Regions from separate parts of the Ligilactobacillus acidipiscis genome, predicted to be linked through region 1. Evidence: predicted binding sites of a transcription regulator. Region 1 holds the regulator's gene; each other region holds the start of a gene.

Region 1 (6,089 bases):
GCGAGCACTTAAAGATAAATATTCTGAGAGCTATCAACAATATCGCAAAGAAAAGGCCAGTCTGGAAAAGAAAGAAAAGAATGAAAAAGACTGGGTTCAGCGGTTGGATATGTTGCAATTTCAAGTTCAAGAGATTAAAACCGCCCAGTTACAGCCTGAAGAAGAGGAGCAGTTGGCTGAAGAAAAAGAGCAGCTGGATAATTATCAAGCGATCCATAATGCTTTAGAAAACAGTTATCAGTTACTTTCAGGGGAAGAAAATGATGCTTTAGGACAAGTTGGTTCTGTGATGGAACAAATGCAGCGTGTTGCAGAGTTTTCTCCTGATTTAGGACAAATTAGCCAGCGTATAACGGATGCCTATTATGGTTTATCTGATTCAGTGCGTGATGTTTCAAATCAACTTGCAACGATGGAATGGGATGAAGACCGGTTAGACCAGATCGAACACCGGTTGGATGATATTCATCAACTGAAGAGAAAATATGGGAATTCAATTTCCGAGATCTTAAATTATTATCAAAAGATTAAAAGTGAACTTAAAGGTATGCAACAAACAGATGCGGACTCCGATGAACAAAAAGAGCGCGTAGATGAACTGTTCAAAAAATCTAAGCAAATTGCACGTCAACTTTCCAGTGAGCGGAAAAAATCTGCTGTCCAGCTCGAAAAAGCTGTTCATAAACAACTGAAAGCTTTGTACATGGAAAAGGCAGTTTTTAGTGTTAAGTTTTTACAGGGAACAGATGAACGGCTCAATTCTGAGGGCCTTGATCAGGTTGAATTTTATATTCAAACTAATCCGGGTGAATCGATGGGTCCTTTGGCAAGAATAGCTTCTGGCGGTGAATTATCACGAGTCATGCTGGCGCTTAAGACCATCTTTGCTCAACGTCAAGGTGTAACAAGTATTATTTTCGACGAGGTAGATACTGGAGTTAGCGGACGAGTGGCCCAGGCAATTGCTGAAAAAATCAGTTTGATCGCCCAAAGCTCTCAAGTATTATGCATTACTCACTTGCCACAGGTTGCTGCTGTAAGTGATCACCACTATCTTGTTACCAAACATGTTCAAGATGGTCGGACAGAAACAAGAGTTGAACGACTGAGGCAGTCTGAAAAAATTGAAGAATTGGCTAGGATGCTTGCGGGAACGGAAATTACAGATCTTGCTCGGAAGCACGCTGCTGAATTGTTAAAAATGGGTCATTCTTAAAAACTTAGCAGAAGAACAGGAAAAAATTAAGTACCGTTTGGCCCTGTCATTAAAGTATGTTTTAGCGCAAAGAGATGATGGAATTGGGTCGGCAAAACTCTTTATTTGCTGGAACTTAACTAAAATAGTAAATAAAAAATGGGTCTACACTTTTTAGTGTTGATGAGCGTTCATCAGCACTATTTTTGTACAAAAAAGGACATCATTTGTCCTCATATGCTACGATTAAAGCGACAAAACCAAATCAAAGCGAGGTATAAATGATGTCCCAAACTGATTCTATCCTAAATTTACTCAATATCCAAGACCCAAATATCAAAATTTCAGCTTGTACTGATTTTTCACAGGCCGGAGTTCACGAAAAACTGCTTTCAGCTACGCTGACTTACCCCGTCGAACGCTGTGTTAATTGTGGTTCCACGAATATCGTTCAGAATGGGACCCGCCTGACCAAGATGAGACTACCCAGCCTAGGTGAACAACCGCTCCGCATGAACTTGCGCAAACAGCGTTATCTGTGCCGGACTTGCCACCATACTTTTAGCGCGCAGACGCAGCTCGCTCCACCTCGGCACTCGATCACCCGCCAAGCAGTCCACGAAATCGCGACTTTGGCTAAGAACTCACTGCCAGTCAAAACGATCAGCCAGACCGTGGGAATCTCAGCTTCCTCGGTTCAACGGATCTTGTATAAGGATCAGCGAGCTTTAGTAACGCCCAAAGAGCTGCCGACAGCTCTCAGTTTTGACGAATTTCGTTCAACTAAGAACTGCTTTTCTTTTATCTGCATTGACGCAAAAACCCATGATTTGGTCACCTTATTGCCAGATCGTCTCTCGCAGACGATCCGCGAGTATTTCACCAATACTTATACACTTTCTGAGCGTCAAAAAGTTCAACTGGTGACCATGGATCTGAATGCGCAGTATCAGACTTTCGTCCGTCGTCTTTTTCCTAACGCCCTGATCGTCTTTGACCGTTTCCATATTGTTCAGTTAGCGGGTCGGGCACTTGACCATGAACGGCTGCGTGTTTTAAAAGGGATCAACGACCACCACGACCGCAACTATAAAGTTTTAAAAAGCAACTGGCGCTTATTCCACTTAGCTGAAAATCAACTTGAGACCTCCCAGGTTAAATATTATCGGGGATTAAATGAATACACGACTGCCCAAAATGTGGTCGATCTGGGACTCAAGAATTTTCCACAGTTCGCAGAAAACTATCAGACCTATCAAACGATCTTAACCTTTATTCGCAACCGCGATCGGGCTACTTTACAACAATTAGTTATGAACTACCGTCCCAATGGTACTGAAATGGATACCGTCATGAGGACCATTCAAAAGAACTACTTAGGGATCAGGAACGCTTGTCTCTATGACTACTCTAATGGGCCGTTAGAGGGGATCAATCGCAAGATCAAAGAACTTAAACGTAGCTGTTACGGATTCAGTAACTTAAGGCATTTCTTTATCCGCATCAAATTGATCCATGCCTAAGATAAAAAATTTAGGTCAACACTGTGGGAGGCAGGTGCGGGCCCATTTCGCTACGCTTCGGACCCGCACCTGCCTCCCAACCCAAACACTTTAATCTAGCTATGGCAGTAAAAAAAGAACCCTACCATAAAGATAGAGTTCTATGGGCCATCAACACTATTTGACAAAGTCCCTAAAAAACGAGCAAACTTATCAAAGTTACTCGTTTTTTTATTTATCTGGCTGTTTTTAGCTAATGAAGTCTCGGTATAAGCCCACAACTTTACCAAGTACGGTAACTGAATCTAAAATGATCGGGGCCATTGTGTCGTTTTCAGGCTGCAATCGAAAATGATCTTTTTCTTTGAAGAATCGTTTGCAGGTTGCTTCGTTGTCATCTGTCATAGCGATAATAATATCACCATTATCTGCGGAACGTTGTTGTCTGACGATCACTTCGTCGCCGTCGAGAATACCAATGTTGATCATGCTTTCGCCTCTGATAGTTAACATAAACAAGTCTTGAGCGGAGTCATAATTAGGTGGCAAGGGGAAGTAGTCTGTTGTTTCTTGAACTGTTAAAATTGGATTACCAGCTGTAACCGTTCCTAGAACTGGTATTTTAGCAGCTTTTTCACTGATACCGAGCGCTTCCATCCCAGCAAGGGTTATTTCAAGGGCACGTGGTTTAGTAGGATCTTTGTGAATATATCCGCGCTTTTCTAAACGTGCAATGTGTCCATGGACAGTTGAGGTCGAAGAGAGATCGACTGCTTCGCCAATTTCACGGACAGTAGGCGGGTAACCCTTTTCATGTACACATTCGTAGATGAATTTTAAGACGGAGATTTGTCGTTCTTCGATTATTTTGGACATCACGAACACCTCATTTAATTTTTTATAGTTCAAGCGTATCATATTATTGTTGCTATTTCAAACTAATGTTCGGATAAAATACTTGAGTTTTTAGTATTAATTGTTTAAGATAGTTTGTATTGGAATTAAAGAGTCTCGTTGTATGAAAAGAGGTCGTAGAAGATATGGATAATGGGATCCCACAAAACTTATTAGATAGGATCAACGAACTGGCTCACAAAAAAAAGGCAAATGGTTTAACAAAAGAAGAACAAGAAGAGCAGCAGCGCTTACGTGAAACCTATTTAAGCATGTTTCGCGAAAACTTTCGCAGTCAGATCGAGATGACGCAGGTTTTTGATAAAAAGGGAAAAGAAGTTACCCCTGAAAAGGTCAAAGATATCCAAAGAAAACGTGGTTTACGTGACGATTAAAAGTTAATAAAAAGTGGAGAAGTTTGTGTAATTTTTGACGACCACTTTATTTTTCACAGTTAATTGTGTAAACTTAACTAAGTAAGCAAAAGTTAAGGAAGGGAGTAGTTGATGATGTCCACACCAGTATGGATAATTATCGTCATCATCGCGTTGGTTTTAGGACTCGTAGGCGGTTTCTACGGTGCCCGCAAGTATATGGAGAGCTATTTACAAAAAACCCCGCCAATCAATGAACAGATGTTAAGACAAATGATGTTGCAGATGGGCCAGAAGCCTTCGGAAAAGAAACTTAACCAAATGATGACGTCCATGAAAGCTAATTATGGGAAGAAAAAATAAAGTCATTTTTAAATAAAAAAGCCGGGTGATCACCCGACTTTTTATTTATCCTTATTTTGTTGAATGTTTTGAAACATCAACGTATTTAAAATTAGGATCGACCTGCTGATCCAACTTTTCAAACTCTGCTTCCATTTTTGCAAATAATTTGTTTTGCTTTTCATCAGTCATTTTTGCTTTGCGGTCAAGATAAATCGGGTCACCAAATGCCACTGTAACACGTTTTCGTGAAAAAAGAGATTTGAAAGTTAATGGTCCCTGGTAAACTGTTGGTACGATCGGTACTCCTGAAAGCTTGGCGATCAATGCGACACCGCCCTTCATTTCTTGTGAGTGTCGTGTCCCAGAAGGAAACATGATCAGCGAGATATCTCGCTTACGTAACCATTTGACGGGTGTTTTGATTGCAGAGGGTCCCGGGTGTTCACGATCGACGGGAAAAGCATTTGCGTGATCCAAGATATAGCGGAGAACAGGGTTCTTAAATAACTCCCTTTTAGCCATAAATGAAAAACGTTTCGGGGATGCAGCCAAGGCAAAATAAATCATATCAAACCAGGCACGATGAGGCCCGACTACAATATAGTTGCCTTCAGGAAGTTTTTCTTTGTTAAGGTAGTGGCTGTTGCCATTAATGATAGCAACTACTATTCGAGCCACAACTCGAATAAATGAGTAGAACATCGCAGTGACATTCCTTTCCAAAATAGTATTGTCAAGAATAATATTACATAGTTATTATACCAGTTGCAAGTTTTGATGAAAGAAAGTGTTTAAAATGAAATTTGATCCGCAATTGAAAAGTGGAGAAAGAGTAGACGAATTGTATGCTAATAATATCAAGATCATTCAAAGTGCAGATGTTTTTTCGTTTTCTTTGGACGCGGTCTTGTTGGCGGATTTTGCGCAGCCAATTTTAAAACAAAAAGGAAAGATCATTGATCTTTGCTCAGGTAACGGGGCGGTTGGTTTATTTTTGACTAAAAAAACGAAAGCCCACATTACCCAAGTTGAGGTTCAAACAAGATTAGTAGATATGGCCAGACGGAGCATTGAATTAAATGATCTGAATGAACAAGTTTCAGTTTTAAATATGGACCTTAAAGATATTTTACAAGAAATAAAAAAAGATTCGGTCGATACGATCACGTGTAATCCACCATATTTTGCTGATCAACCATCTAGTAAAAAAAATCCTAATCCATACTTAGCGTTGGCTCGACACGAAAGCACAGCCTCACTGGCTAATATTATAGTAATTATCAGTGCTTTACTGAAAATGGGCGGTAAAATGTATATGGTGCATCGTCCTGATCGACTTCAAGAAATCTTTAGCTTATTGGAAAAAAACCGCCTTGTTCCTAAAAGGATCCGTTTGGTTTATCCTAAAAAAGGACGTGAAGCTAATATGGTTTTGATAGAGGCAATCAAGGATGGTCGCCCCGGGGGATTGAGATTTGTTCCTCCTGTAGTTGTTTATGACGAACAGGATCAATATTTGCCAGAAGTAAGAAGGATTTTATATGGTGAAGAATAAACACTATTTTTTTTATGTACTTTTTTGCGCTGATGGGACCTTGTATGGAGGATTTACAACTGATTTAAAACGGCGCTTAGAGCAGCATAATTCGGGACGAGGGGCTAAATATACGAGGGTCAGAAGACCAGTTAAAATGATCTATCATGAAGAATTTGACAGTAAGTCTCTGGCCCTAAAAGCAGAATATGCGTTTAAACATCAGCCACGTTCTAAAAAAGAAA
Region 2 (6,089 bases), 910 kb from region 1:
GATCGGTGCCAAATATGAAGAAGGCGTTTTGACTATCACCTTGCCTAAGACAACAGAAGGTCAGAGTAAAACTCATAAAATCGAAGTGCAGTAATCAAATAATCGTTTACCTCGTATTCCAGCAAAAGAATACGAGGTTTTTTGTGTAAAGCTTTAAATCTTTGTCCTTCTAAAAGGTTGATATCATAGAGTTTACCTTAAAAATAGTAGACTTTTATATGTGTGAATTTCCTTGATAGAAAACGGTTGCATTAAGCTTGGCAATGTGATATAAAATAGGTGTAAGGAAAGATCAAGGCTCAGTTAGTGAGTCAGACAACTGAATATAGCAACAAAGCAATTGAAAGTTTTAAAAGTATTAAATCCGCTAGGTCCAACCAAAATAGAGGATATGATAGAGGGTGTCGGAACCAACATGAGAAAGTTCCAAACACAGAATATTTCTTCTTTAGAGGGTGATTGAACCAACATGAGATGTGTTTCAACCACAAATAATTTAGTCGATTGGAAGTGATGAAGTCAACATGAATCGTTTTATGTCCGCTAGCCCGTGCAAGGCAGGTCATGAGATCTTTACAACCGGTGTTGACCGAAGTCGAGGTAAGGGAGCAATTGCAGATCAGTGAAAAAATTGCAGAAATTAGTTGCTCAACTAGGGTTGCGGAAACACGATCTTTCCTTACAGAATATAAAGTTCAGTGCTCCTGATGTGTGAATATCTTAGGAGAAACAGGTGAACCTCCAAGATGATATGTATGAGTGAAAACGCGGGTCTGAGCTTTAGTGCTTTTAACCCAAAACATGAGAAAATTTAAGTTGACTTCAAAGGATATTTAGGTAATTAGATGAGTTTATATTTTGACGTAACACAGTCAGTAACCTAGGGGTCTGAAACAAATGTATGTAAATTTGTTTCAGGCCTTTTATTATCGTTTGATTTTTTGAAACATACGTTTGCTTTTATCACAATAAAGTTACATAATATGTTTGTTTAGTAACTTACACTACGAGGAAGGAGGTAATCATTTGAAACAAACTTCTATTTTTGACCAAAATGAAAACAACAATGCTCCCTTGGCTTACCGGGTCAGGCCACAAAAATTAGCTGAATTTTTTGGTCAAACTCACCTTTTAGCTCCCGGCAAAGTTCTCCGCGAATTGATCGATAATGATCAGCTGACCTCGATGATCTTTTGGGGACCTCCAGGGGTAGGCAAAACCACTTTAGCACGGATAATTGCCGCTCAGACTAAAGCCCATTTTTTAACCTTCAGTGCGGTCACTACCAGTATCAAAGATATCAAGTCGATCATGAAAGATGCTGAAGAAGCACGAGAAATGGGGGAAAGAACGATTGTTTTCGTTGACGAGATCCATCGCTTTAATAAAGCTCAACAAGACGCATTCTTACCTTATGTCGAAAAAGGCAGTATCATTTTGATTGGAGCTACGACTGAAAATCCATCGTTTGAGTTGAACTCCGCCCTCCTCTCTCGTTGTAAAGTTTTTGTCTTACAAGAATTAAAGCCTGACGAATTAGTCGATCTGCTAAAACATGCTTTGAATTCCTCTCAGGGCTTTCCTGAATTGGCCATCCACATTTCACAGGAAACACTGCAAGAAATCGCTGCTTTTGCCAATGGTGACGGCCGAAACGCCCTTAATACCCTTGAAATGGCAATATTAAATGGCAAACGAGAGGGTAAAGATGTTACAGTCGATCAACAAACTTTGCATCAACTCCTAGGAAAAAAGTCTTTACGTTATGATAAAAAAGGCGAGGAACATTATAATATTATTTCGGCTTTGCACAAATCAATGCGTAACAGCGACGTGAATGCGGCGGTCTACTGGTTATCACGTGTGATCGATGGTGGTGAAGATCCACTATATATCGCGCGACGATTGGTTCGTTTCGCCAGCGAAGATATCGGTTTGGCAGATACCAATGCTTTAAATGTCGCAGTCAATGTTTTTCAAGCTTGTCAGTTTATTGGCTTGCCGGAATGTGATGTTCATTTAACTGAAGCTGTGATCTACCTAGCGTTAGCACCTAAATCAAACGCCGCATACAAAGCCCGTCTGACTTCCAAAAAAGATGTCCGTTCTTACGGAAATCTGCTGGTACCCTTACAGATCAGAAATGCACCAACTAAACTAATGGATGACTTAGGTTATGGTGAAAATTACCAATATGCCCACAAAAGCAAAGACAAACTGACTTCAATGGAAACTGCCCCGCCTGAGATCAAGGGACACGAATACTATGAACCCACCAATCAAGGAAAAGAAGCTCGTTTCAAGCAACGGTTGGAATATATTAAAAAGTGGCATAAAAGCCATGATAATAGCTAAAAACGAAAAGCCCCATGCACTCAAGCAAGCGAACCTAATTCTTAGAGTACATGGGACTTTTCGTTTTTTGATCAAAGTGGCATACTTACAATTTTTCTCTAAATTTATCCTCTTAGGGTATTGTTATTTTGTACTAATTTTTTGAAATTAAAGTCGAAGAGACATATTTCTTTTTAATTTCTTATTCTATTTAGATCGATGCGACTAAGTGTAACTTGACTAACGCTGGTCAAAACATCGTTATTATGAACTTCAACTTGCCACGTTTGGAGTTTAGAACCGACATGCAAAGGCGTTGCTTTAGCAAGCAAAGTTCCTTGTTTTTCAGCTTGCAAATGATGTGTTGTCAGATTCACACCGACCACCGTCGAGCCTTCTGGAACATTTTTCGCTCCAGCCATACTAGCAGCTGTTTCTGCCAAAACTGCATTGATCCCGCCGTGCACGATTCCGTAAGGCTGTTTAATTTCATCAGAAATTTCAAGTGATATAATAGATTCGTTGGATGAGAGAGAAACAACTTTAATTCCAAGAGTTTTTACTAAGTCTGACATAAATATTACCAACTTTCGAAAGGATTGAATTAAATGACATCTGTAAACTGGGAAAAGGTCAAAGACTACGAAGAAATAATCTTTGAAAGGTCTGACAAAATTGCAAAAATCACAATGAACCGCCCAGAAAGGCGCAACGCCTTTACCCCAACAACTGTAGAAGAAATGATCGATGCGTTTACTATCTGCCGTGATGATAGCACAATTGGCGTAATAATTCTAACTGGAGCTGGCGACCTCGCCTTTTCATCTGGTGGTGACCAGGGGGTTCGTGGTAACGGAGGCTATGTTGGTAAAGACAAAGTCGCTCGTTTGAACGTCTTGGATCTGCAACACTTGATCCGGATCATCCCTAAACCCGTGATTGCGATGGTCAAGGGTTGGTCTGTCGGCGGTGGTAACATCTTGCAGCTAGTTTGTGACCTAACTATCGCAGCCGACAATGCGAAGTTTGGTCAAACAGGACCTAAAGTTGGCAGTTTCGATGCCGGATACGGTTCCGGTTATCTTGCCCGTGTCATCGGACATAAACGTGCTAAAGAAGTGTGGTTCTTAAATCACTTCTACTCAGCAGAAGAAGCTTACCAAATGAACTGGATCAATAAAGTCGTTCCATTGGCTGACGTTGAATCTGTAACACTTGACTGGTGTAATGAGATCCTTGAAAAATCACCAACAGCTTTGCGCTTTATCAAGGCTGCAATGAACGCTGATACCGATGGTTTGGCTGGAATACAACAGCTTGGCGGAGACGCTACAATGTTATTTTATCAGACAGATGAAGGCAAAGAGGGGCGCGATGCGTTCAATGAAAAACGTAAGCCTGATTTTGATAAATATCCTAAGTTCCCATAAACGATGTCAGGTACAATAATGGATAATTGGATAAAAAAGCAGGCAGCCTTAACCCCGACTAGGGCTGCTGTCGTAGATAAAGAAAAAACTATAACTTTTGCACAACTTGCTGAATACACTGACAAGCTTGGACGAAAACTAGCAGGTTTAGATGCTTTGAACAACAAAAAAATCGCTATTCTGACTAATAATTCATTGGCTGGGTACTTAACTGCGATGGGGATTTTAAACGCAGGACATACGATTGTCTGGCTGAATCGTCGTTTGTCAGCGCCTGAGTTAAATTACCAACTAAATGATAGTCAAGTTGATGTCTGTTTATATGAAGATCAGCTTGATGCTTCACAGTTAAGCTGCCGCACTATTTCTTTTAGCGAGCTTGATTCAGCTTCTGAGAAAAGCTTTGCCCCCCAACAGGTCTTTGCTGCTAAAGATGCGGCAAGTATCATGTACACTTCAGGTACTACTGGGAGACCAAAGGGCGTTATTCAAACATTTGGCAATCATTTTAGTTCAGCAACGGCATCTGCCTTAAATCTAGGCGTAACGCCAGCTGATGAATGGCTATGTACAGTACCGATCTTTCATATCAGCGGTTTTTCGATCATGATGCGTGGTTTGATCTACGGGATGACCGTTCGTTTAGTCAGCCATTTTGATGCAGCAAAGATCCAGCAAATTCTTGTCAATGAACCAGTAACAATGATTTCAGTAGTTCCTTTTATGTTAAAGAAACTATTGACTATCAAACAAGAAACTGGCGCCCAATACCAAAAAAGATTTCGCGGAATGTTACTCGGCGGTGGTCCAATAGATCAAGCAACTTTAAAACAATGTGAACAACTGCAATTACCAGTTATCCAGTCATATGGAATGACTGAAACATGTTCGCAGATCGTAGCACTTTCTTTTGCTGATGCAGCAAAACATATTGGTTCTTCAGGGAAACCTCTTTTCCTGACACAATTACGCTTGGATCAAAATACACAAGAAATTCAGCTCAAAACCCCCGCTCTAAGTCCAGGTTATCTGGGAAAACAAGAAAAATACGCCGCCAAGATCACAACCGATGGCTGGTTCAAAACGGGGGACATTGGTCATTTTGACAAAGATGGATTTTTATATGTGCACGGGCGCAGTGATGATATGATAATTTCAGGAGGAGAAAACATTTTTCCTGATGAAGTAGAATCTGCTTATGCGAAATGCCCTTTCCTTGAAGATATTGCTGTCTTGGGTGTGGCTGATGACAAATGGGAACAAAAACCCATAGCTTTTGTGATACCAAATGAACAAACCCTGTTAGCCCAAGACTTGATAGATTATGGCCGTCAACATTTGGCCCATTATAAAGTCCCGAAAAACTTTTACTTGGTCAAACAATTACCTCACAACGCCAGTGGAAAACTGCAACGATTCAAATTACGAGAAAGATTGACTAGCGGCCAAGTCAAGGAGTTGCAATAATTTTCTGTGTTGGGTAATTGATTCTTAATTCCGATCCTAGAATGATTGATCCTACGTAGTTTTATCTGGCCGTTATTTTCGTTGCTTTGCGACTTGTGTCCACATGGCCTTCTTCTGGGCCCTAGTATTACGGATGTAGGGCCACATGGCGCTCGTGGACATTACTTTGGCAAATTTATATTGGAATCGACCCAAAATTACATGCAGTAAAATTTTATTACATCGGATTAGGTAAACTTAAACTTTTTGTATAATTATTTTTAGTATCATACTAGTAAGAACAAAGATATGATACCCAAGTCCACCATTGCTTGAGTACTATCTGCTTAGCCCATTATGTTTCGTAGTCAGACTCCGTGCAACAAAAGGTAACGTCTTATTCTTAAGTCCGATCATTCAGCACCAAACTAACGCTAGTTGACCAGGACCCGATAATGCTTGCTTTCTTTGTTGCACTCTGCCTTGTTTTTAAAAGGAGATGTTATTATGACCGAAAAAATGAATGCTGTTGGTTTTTATGAACATTTACCGCTTGATAACGCTCAAAGCCTTATTGACCTTACCTTAGATCGTTTAACTGCTAAAGAGCATGATCTTTTAGTCAAGGTCTCTGCAATTTCTGTGAACCCGGTCGATATCGCTACGCGTAAAAACGGCCACGATAAAAGTGAAAGGCCACGGATCCTCGGGTTCGATGCTGTAGGAACTGTTGTTGAAACGGGCTCAGATGTTACCTTATTCCAAAAAGGCGACAGGGTGTATTATGCAGGTTCCTTCAGTCGTCCCGGAAGTTACAGTGATTATGAACTTGTCGATGAACGGATCGTCGCACTCGCTCCCAAAAAGTTAGATGATGCC
Region 3 (6,089 bases), 210 kb from region 1:
ATTAGTTTTTTTGATGGGCTCAGGCATGCCTGCAGCTGAACGTGTTAGACTTTCTAAGAGCCTTGGATCTCGCTGATGGACAGCTTGTAAAAGTGTTTGATAATAAACGTAAGCTTGTCGCAAAGCGGAGGACATGTTTAATAAACGCTCCACAATATCCTGTTCACATAACTGCATATTACGAAAGTTTCTGCTTTTACGATAGGTTTTAAAATCAAGTTTGGTCGAGTCTTTAGTTAACGATTTCCAATAATGTTTCAAAGCACGTGCGTTGTGCGAACCCTGTCCCGCCTGTTTCATGGTTTGTGTCCGAACTAAGTTTAAGGCCCGATAAGCTTGGGTTACGACATGGAAGCGGTCGGCAATGATCAGCGCTTGCGGAAAGATCTCATGGATCAAGGATCGATAAGGCGAGTACAGATCAACTGTGACCGTTTGGACTGCCCAGCGAGCTTGACGGTCATATTGTAAAAAGTAACTTCGTAAGTATGTATTATGCCGAGAACGCACGATATCTAACGTGCGGCGTGTCGCAATGTCCATGACAATGATACTCATGCCGCTACTAGAAAAGTTGCCCGCTTTAAAGTCGTCAAAAGCGATATTTTGCGGTAAGAAATGATGATTGGGCCTTAAGTAAGTTGAGAGCTCTTGCGCAAAGCGCATCACTGTCATTCCAGAGATCCCAAAATCAGCGGCAATATCTTTTTGTGAGATATTCTGGTCTAATTTAGAAATAGCCTGATATTTAACGGCTTGTGAGATTTGGTCGTTAGCCTTGACGTCCTTGATCTCCGCAAGTTTTGTAATAGTTTTAGGGCAGGCAGCTGAAGCCGGGCAGAGATATTTTTGTTTGCGGATCGAAAAAACATTTGTGATCCCACCCGAAGGCAAACCGAGCATCTCAACGGTTTTAAAACCGTTGTAGCGCATTTTTTGACCACAAACTGGGCAAGCACAAGGATAAGATTGCCGCAAATGGATCTTGCGGACTTTTTTATGTTGGTAAAATCCTGCAGCTATCACTTTATTCTTATATTTTGGATCAAATTCCAGGTGTGAGTCTTTAATTCCCAATAGATCCAGTGTACAATTCTTCATGTAGGACATTCCTTTCAGTGTAGGGATTGTTTCTTTGAGATGAAGTGTGTCTTCATCTCTATTTTTTTATCATAAAACAAAATTGGTACTGAGAAAAGATTTTTCTATCAGTACCAAATATTATAGAACCCTAAAACTAGACATTTTTTTATTGGTTTCTTACTCCAACTCGTTCGAATTGAGAATTAAAAAATAAATTAATTAAATGAAAATGTTCAAAATTTTCTTCTAATTCATCTAGTGAAACATCACTTTTTTGTGGTTTCGTATCAACATAAAAACCTTCATCATCATGGAATGCGTATTTTTGAACCTGCATTAATTCTGGATGAAACATCAGGTTGATCGAAAAACTTTTTTGTGCTTGTTGATCAATTTTAGGAAAATCGATCCATAACTTAAAACGTGTAAATTTTCCTTCATGGAACTTAATATCAAGTGATTCTGGATCTTCATAATTAATGTAATTATATCCGTACTCACCTATAAAATTTTCTTTGATGTCGACAAACTTAGGAAGTTTGATTTTTAAAACATATAAATAATTATTATTTCTATCAACACCCAGAAAATTGTTTGCGTTAAGTTGATATACTGCCATATCAAAAACCTCTCTCAATTATGCTGAAGTACATAGTATCAATCTTGTACGAATAATTCAAATAAAAATTACTTTTTGTAAGTGTATCCATTGTGAGTGACGGTAGTTATACTTTTTATTCTAGAAAAAATTGTTTGCTTAAAAGTTGATATTTATATATATCCTGGATTATTCATAATTTTACCTTGAGGTCTGCTTTTGGTTGTTGCCGTGCTGTTGCTGACCTTTTTTCTTTTTCACCTGCTGGGTGTACAAAAAGAGCACATCCTGTGCTATTGTAAAGTCGACTAAACACTACAAAGAACAGGAGTGCTCCTAATGTCGACTTTACATCATAAACAGCTTTTATTCAATAAACAAATCAAAATTTCTAATGACGGCGGTGAGCTAGCGAACGATGCGGGGACTTTATTGCTTGCTGAGTTTCTCCATCAACTCCACTTTGACCAGTTTTTAGAGACTAACTTGCGTTTCAAAGATGGTCGCAAGTATTGTACCTTCACTATGAACGATTTATTCAAGCAGTTGTTATTTCAATTACTAGCGGGGTATTCCCAGGATCAGTCTGCTAACACCTTGGCCCAAGCGGCTGATTTCAACTTAGCTCTAAAACAAGCAGTCGCTTCCCAACCGACGCTCTCACGTTTTATCAATCACGTCTCGGCGACAGGCCTTTTCTCCGTCAAGTCTGTAATGATCTCTTTGGCGCACTTAGTCCTGGGCCAGCTGAATCAACATCAGCTGATCCTTGACCTCGACTCCACGCATGCTGATACATTTGGTAACCAAGAAAAAAGTGCTTATAACGGTCATTATCAGACTAACGGTTATCATCCATTACTAGCTTTCGATGCTTTATCGGACTGCTTATTGAATGCCCAATTACGTCCAGGCAATCGCTATACTTCACAGGGAGCGACTAAATTCTTATTACGGGGCCTACGGGCCTTCTTTGGATGTCCTCGTGCGGGGAGATTCTGGTTTCGCAGCGCCAGGGATCTACCGTGCCTGTGATAAAAAACAGGCTAAATTCGTGATCCGCATGAAAGCGAACCGCCAACTCCAAAGTCGGGCTGAGCGCTTGATCCAAGTGGGCGACCACGACTTCAGCGAAACTGAAGTCCAATGGCATGTCCTGCAGGATTACTGTCCCCAAAGTTGGCCACGCCCTTATCGGGTGATCATTAGATCAACTCGGCCAGCGGGAAATTTACTGTTTGACCATGAGTTTATCGTGACCAACTTGGAAGAATTGAGTGGTCCGCAAGTCTTTGCCCTCTATCAACAACGTGGTTCAATGGAAGACTTGATCAAAGAAGTTAAACGCGGTTTTCATTTTGATAAAACGGACAGTTCCAGCTTTAACGCCAATGAGTTTCGCATGTTGGTGGCTGGCACGGCTTACAATATACTCCAAGCCATGAAGAACTTGGTTTTACCACCGGAACTTAAACACGCTCAGGTCGAGACCATCCGCTTTAAATTACTTCATTTGGCAGCTAAGGTCACGCACCACGCCCATCAGATCTGGGTCCATTTATCCCAGACCAATGTGTTTGATAAATTATTCTGGCAGACACTGTTTAAGATCCAAAACATTAAAATATACCCGCTGTGAACTCACAAAATAAAATATATTTTCTAGGGAAAGGGTGAAGTCTGCCCTTTTTTAAGCAATACGACCGCAAAACTAACAAAAAAAGCTTTTTTCTGAGACCACGGTTATTTTGCGCCAAATTTTATTTAAGACAAAAAGTATGAATAATTTAGGTATATAATAAAAGGTAACAATATTACTATTAAAAATAATACGAGGAGGAAGGTTAATGGACACTTTTTTTGCCATCATATGGTTGGGAGCTTTGATCTATTTTATTTTTTGTTTATTTAACAAAAAAAGGCGGAAGGAGAAAACGAAGTGGATGATACTTGGTGCTTCGATCTTAGCCTTTGTTATTTTTGGAGTATTGACTCCAACAGGATCTGAGAAGACGGCTAGTGGAGAAAAAACTGAACAAGTATCTTCGCAAGAACATAGAGCAACGCAAGTTAAGAAGGGGAAAACTTCTTCGTCACGAAGGAATAAAAGTACTAAAAAAGAGTACTCAAATAAACAGGAATCTATTAGGAAGGCCCAGTTAGCAAAAAAGAAGGATCAAAGTAGGGTTCAACAACAAAATCGTGCCTCAAATAAAGAACTTGCTGCTTTGGAATTTAAGGGTACACAAACCATCAATGTTAACAATGGAGTCCCAACCTTTAGTGAGACTGGGATGTCTACTAAAAATGGGTCGTGGGAAAAGTATGGCGAGCTTGATAGTTTAAATCGTGCGACTTTTGCTGAAGCTATGTTGAGCCAGGCAACAATGCCCAAACCAGGTGAAAAGCGCGAAAGCATTTCTGATGTGACCCCAACCGGCTGGAAGAATAAAAGGATCTCAAGCGGTTATCTTTATAATAGGTCACATTTAATTGGCTGGGCATTATCCGCTGAAAATGATAATTGGAGGAACTTGATCACAGGGACACGGCAATTAAATAGTCCTGAAATGTTGCGTTTTGAAATGGATACCAAAGCATATCTTGAACAGAGCAGTACTAATTATGTCAGATACTAAGTTACTCCAATATTTCGCGGTAATGAACTATTAGCTCGTGGGGTGCATATGATGGCCAGATCTGTGGGTGATAACAAAATATCGTTTAATGTTTTTATTTTTAATGTTCAAGACGGTGTTAAGCTGAACTACGCAGATGGTTCAAGTAATGTTTCTGGTGCTGCCTATACTGGTCAGACTCCTAATTCTGATAGTTATAAAGCTGCCAATAATGATCAAGTACAACAAAATGAACAAACCCAACAAAATGACGAACAAAACATGAGAGTGTATGTAACTCCTACAGGAGACAAATACCATACACATCCTCATGGTCGTGGACACTTTACCCCGACCACTTTAAAAGATGCTAAAGCACGCGGACTGCAGCCATGTAAAATATGTAACCCGCCGTCTTAATGAAAATTACTCTTTTGGTACAGCGGTTTGAATTAAAACAATCTAATGATCAGTTCTGATTATGGAATGATTTTTATCGTTTCATATTAGAACTTTTTGAATATCCAAAAAGCAACTTAGATATTTACAAAGCGAACTAATGTTCATATAATGAATATATAGCTCAAATGTTTGGAGAGATTGTTATGGATTATTCGAAGGAACCGCATGGTGTTTTCTTTCTAATAGATAATAAATCTTTTTACGCTAGTGTTGAGTGTGCGCAGAGAGGCCTTGATCCGCTGGAAGCTCCGTTAGTCGTGTTATCCGAACAGGAAAATACTAATGGAGGGCTTATTTTGGCTGCCTCACCAGTTGCCAAAAAAATGTATGGAATTAATAATGTTAGCCGGCAACGTGATCTGCCTAAAAATGATGACTTATTGGTAGTTCCTCCACGGATGAATTTATATATTGAAAAAAATCTTGAGATCAATGAAATATTTCGGCAGTATACTCAAGAAATTGATTGTGTCCCATATTCGATTGATGAGACGATCCTTGATTTGACCTATTCGTGGCACTTATTTGGCCCTGATCCTGTAGCTGTTGCTAGACAGATTCAAGAGACAGTGCGTGCACGATTAGGATTATATACTACTGTGGGTATCGGAGAGAACCCACTTCAGGCTAAACTAGCTCTAGATCTTTTTGCTAAACATTCCACTGATTTGATCGGTAAATTGAGTTATGCTGATTTTGCTGAAAAAATTTGGTCGATCACGAATTTGACTGAAGTGTGGAGTATTGGGAGAAGAACGGAAAAACATTTGCATAAAATGGGGATTTACTCTATGAAAGATTTAGCTCACACCACACCTTACACATTAAAAGAAGAAATGGGGGTAATGGGGACGCAATTGCTTGCATTAGCTTGGGGGATCGATCGAACTGATTTGGAAAAACCAGTTAGAGTTAAAAGTGATAGTCTAGGGAATTCGCAAGTATTACCAAGGGATTATCATAGGCAAGAGGAAATTGAAGTCGTGATTCAAGAAATTGGTGAGCAAGTTGCGGCTCGGTTGAGAAAAAGACATAAACAAACGATGTGTGTTAGTTTACGTATTGGTTTTTCTTATGCTTCAGCTGAAGAAATGGGAACAAGTGGGTTCTCGCAACAATTAAAAATTGCACCCACTAGTGATGGCCGTATTTTAAATCGTTGCTTATTAAAGCTATTTAGAAAAAATTGGCAGGGTGAAGCAGTTAGAAATGTTGCGGTTAGTTTTGGTGGTTTGATCACTACACAAGATCCGCAATTAAACTTATTTACTTCTGTAAAAAAACAAGAAAAACATGTTGTACTTGAAAAAACGTTAGACCAAATTAGA

The links. Region 1 encodes LexA, which represses DNA repair genes until DNA is damaged. Its sites were predicted from a motif close to CNAACANNTGTTNG; they were not measured.
Region 2: BQ5903_RS02315 (replication-associated recombination protein A) is a predicted target of LexA. The motif match lies at 944-957, and genes of this name have one in related genera.
Region 3: BQ5903_RS05520 (Y-family DNA polymerase) is a predicted target of LexA. The motif match lies at 4,852-4,865, and genes of this name have one in related genera.

Annotation. Positions count from the first base shown of each region.
Region 1 covers NZ_LT630287.1:1,417,889-1,423,977, reverse strand. The annotation lists gene recN (DNA repair protein RecN) at 1-1,216, shown strand, start outside; gene BQ5903_RS06540 (ISL3 family transposase) at 1,477-2,718, shown strand; gene lexA (transcriptional repressor LexA) at 2,947-3,573, opposite strand; gene BQ5903_RS06530 (DUF896 domain-containing protein) at 3,738-3,986, shown strand; gene BQ5903_RS06525 (YneF family protein) at 4,101-4,328, shown strand; gene BQ5903_RS06520 (lysophospholipid acyltransferase family protein) at 4,380-5,012, opposite strand; gene BQ5903_RS06515 (tRNA1(Val) (adenine(37)-N6)-methyltransferase) at 5,107-5,865, shown strand; gene BQ5903_RS06510 (GIY-YIG nuclease family protein) at 5,852-6,089, shown strand, end outside.
Region 2 covers NZ_LT630287.1:510,990-517,078, reverse strand. The annotation lists gene BQ5903_RS02320 (Hsp20/alpha crystallin family protein) at 1-94, shown strand, start outside; gene BQ5903_RS02315 (replication-associated recombination protein A) at 1,027-2,355, shown strand; gene BQ5903_RS02310 (PaaI family thioesterase) at 2,529-2,909, opposite strand; gene menB (1,4-dihydroxy-2-naphthoyl-CoA synthase) at 2,943-3,764, shown strand; gene BQ5903_RS02300 (o-succinylbenzoate--CoA ligase) at 3,783-5,231, shown strand; gene BQ5903_RS02295 (zinc-binding alcohol dehydrogenase family protein) at 5,718-6,089, shown strand, end outside.
Region 3 covers NZ_LT630287.1:1,206,732-1,212,820, forward strand. The annotation lists partial or broken gene BQ5903_RS05500 (ISL3 family transposase) at 1-1,101, opposite strand, end outside; gene BQ5903_RS05505 (hypothetical protein) at 1,250-1,702, opposite strand; partial or broken gene BQ5903_RS05510 (IS1380 family transposase) at 2,021-3,320, shown strand; gene BQ5903_RS05515 (DNA/RNA non-specific endonuclease) at 3,529-4,320, shown strand; gene BQ5903_RS12500 (hypothetical protein) at 4,372-4,719, shown strand; gene BQ5903_RS05520 (Y-family DNA polymerase) at 4,899-6,089, shown strand, end outside.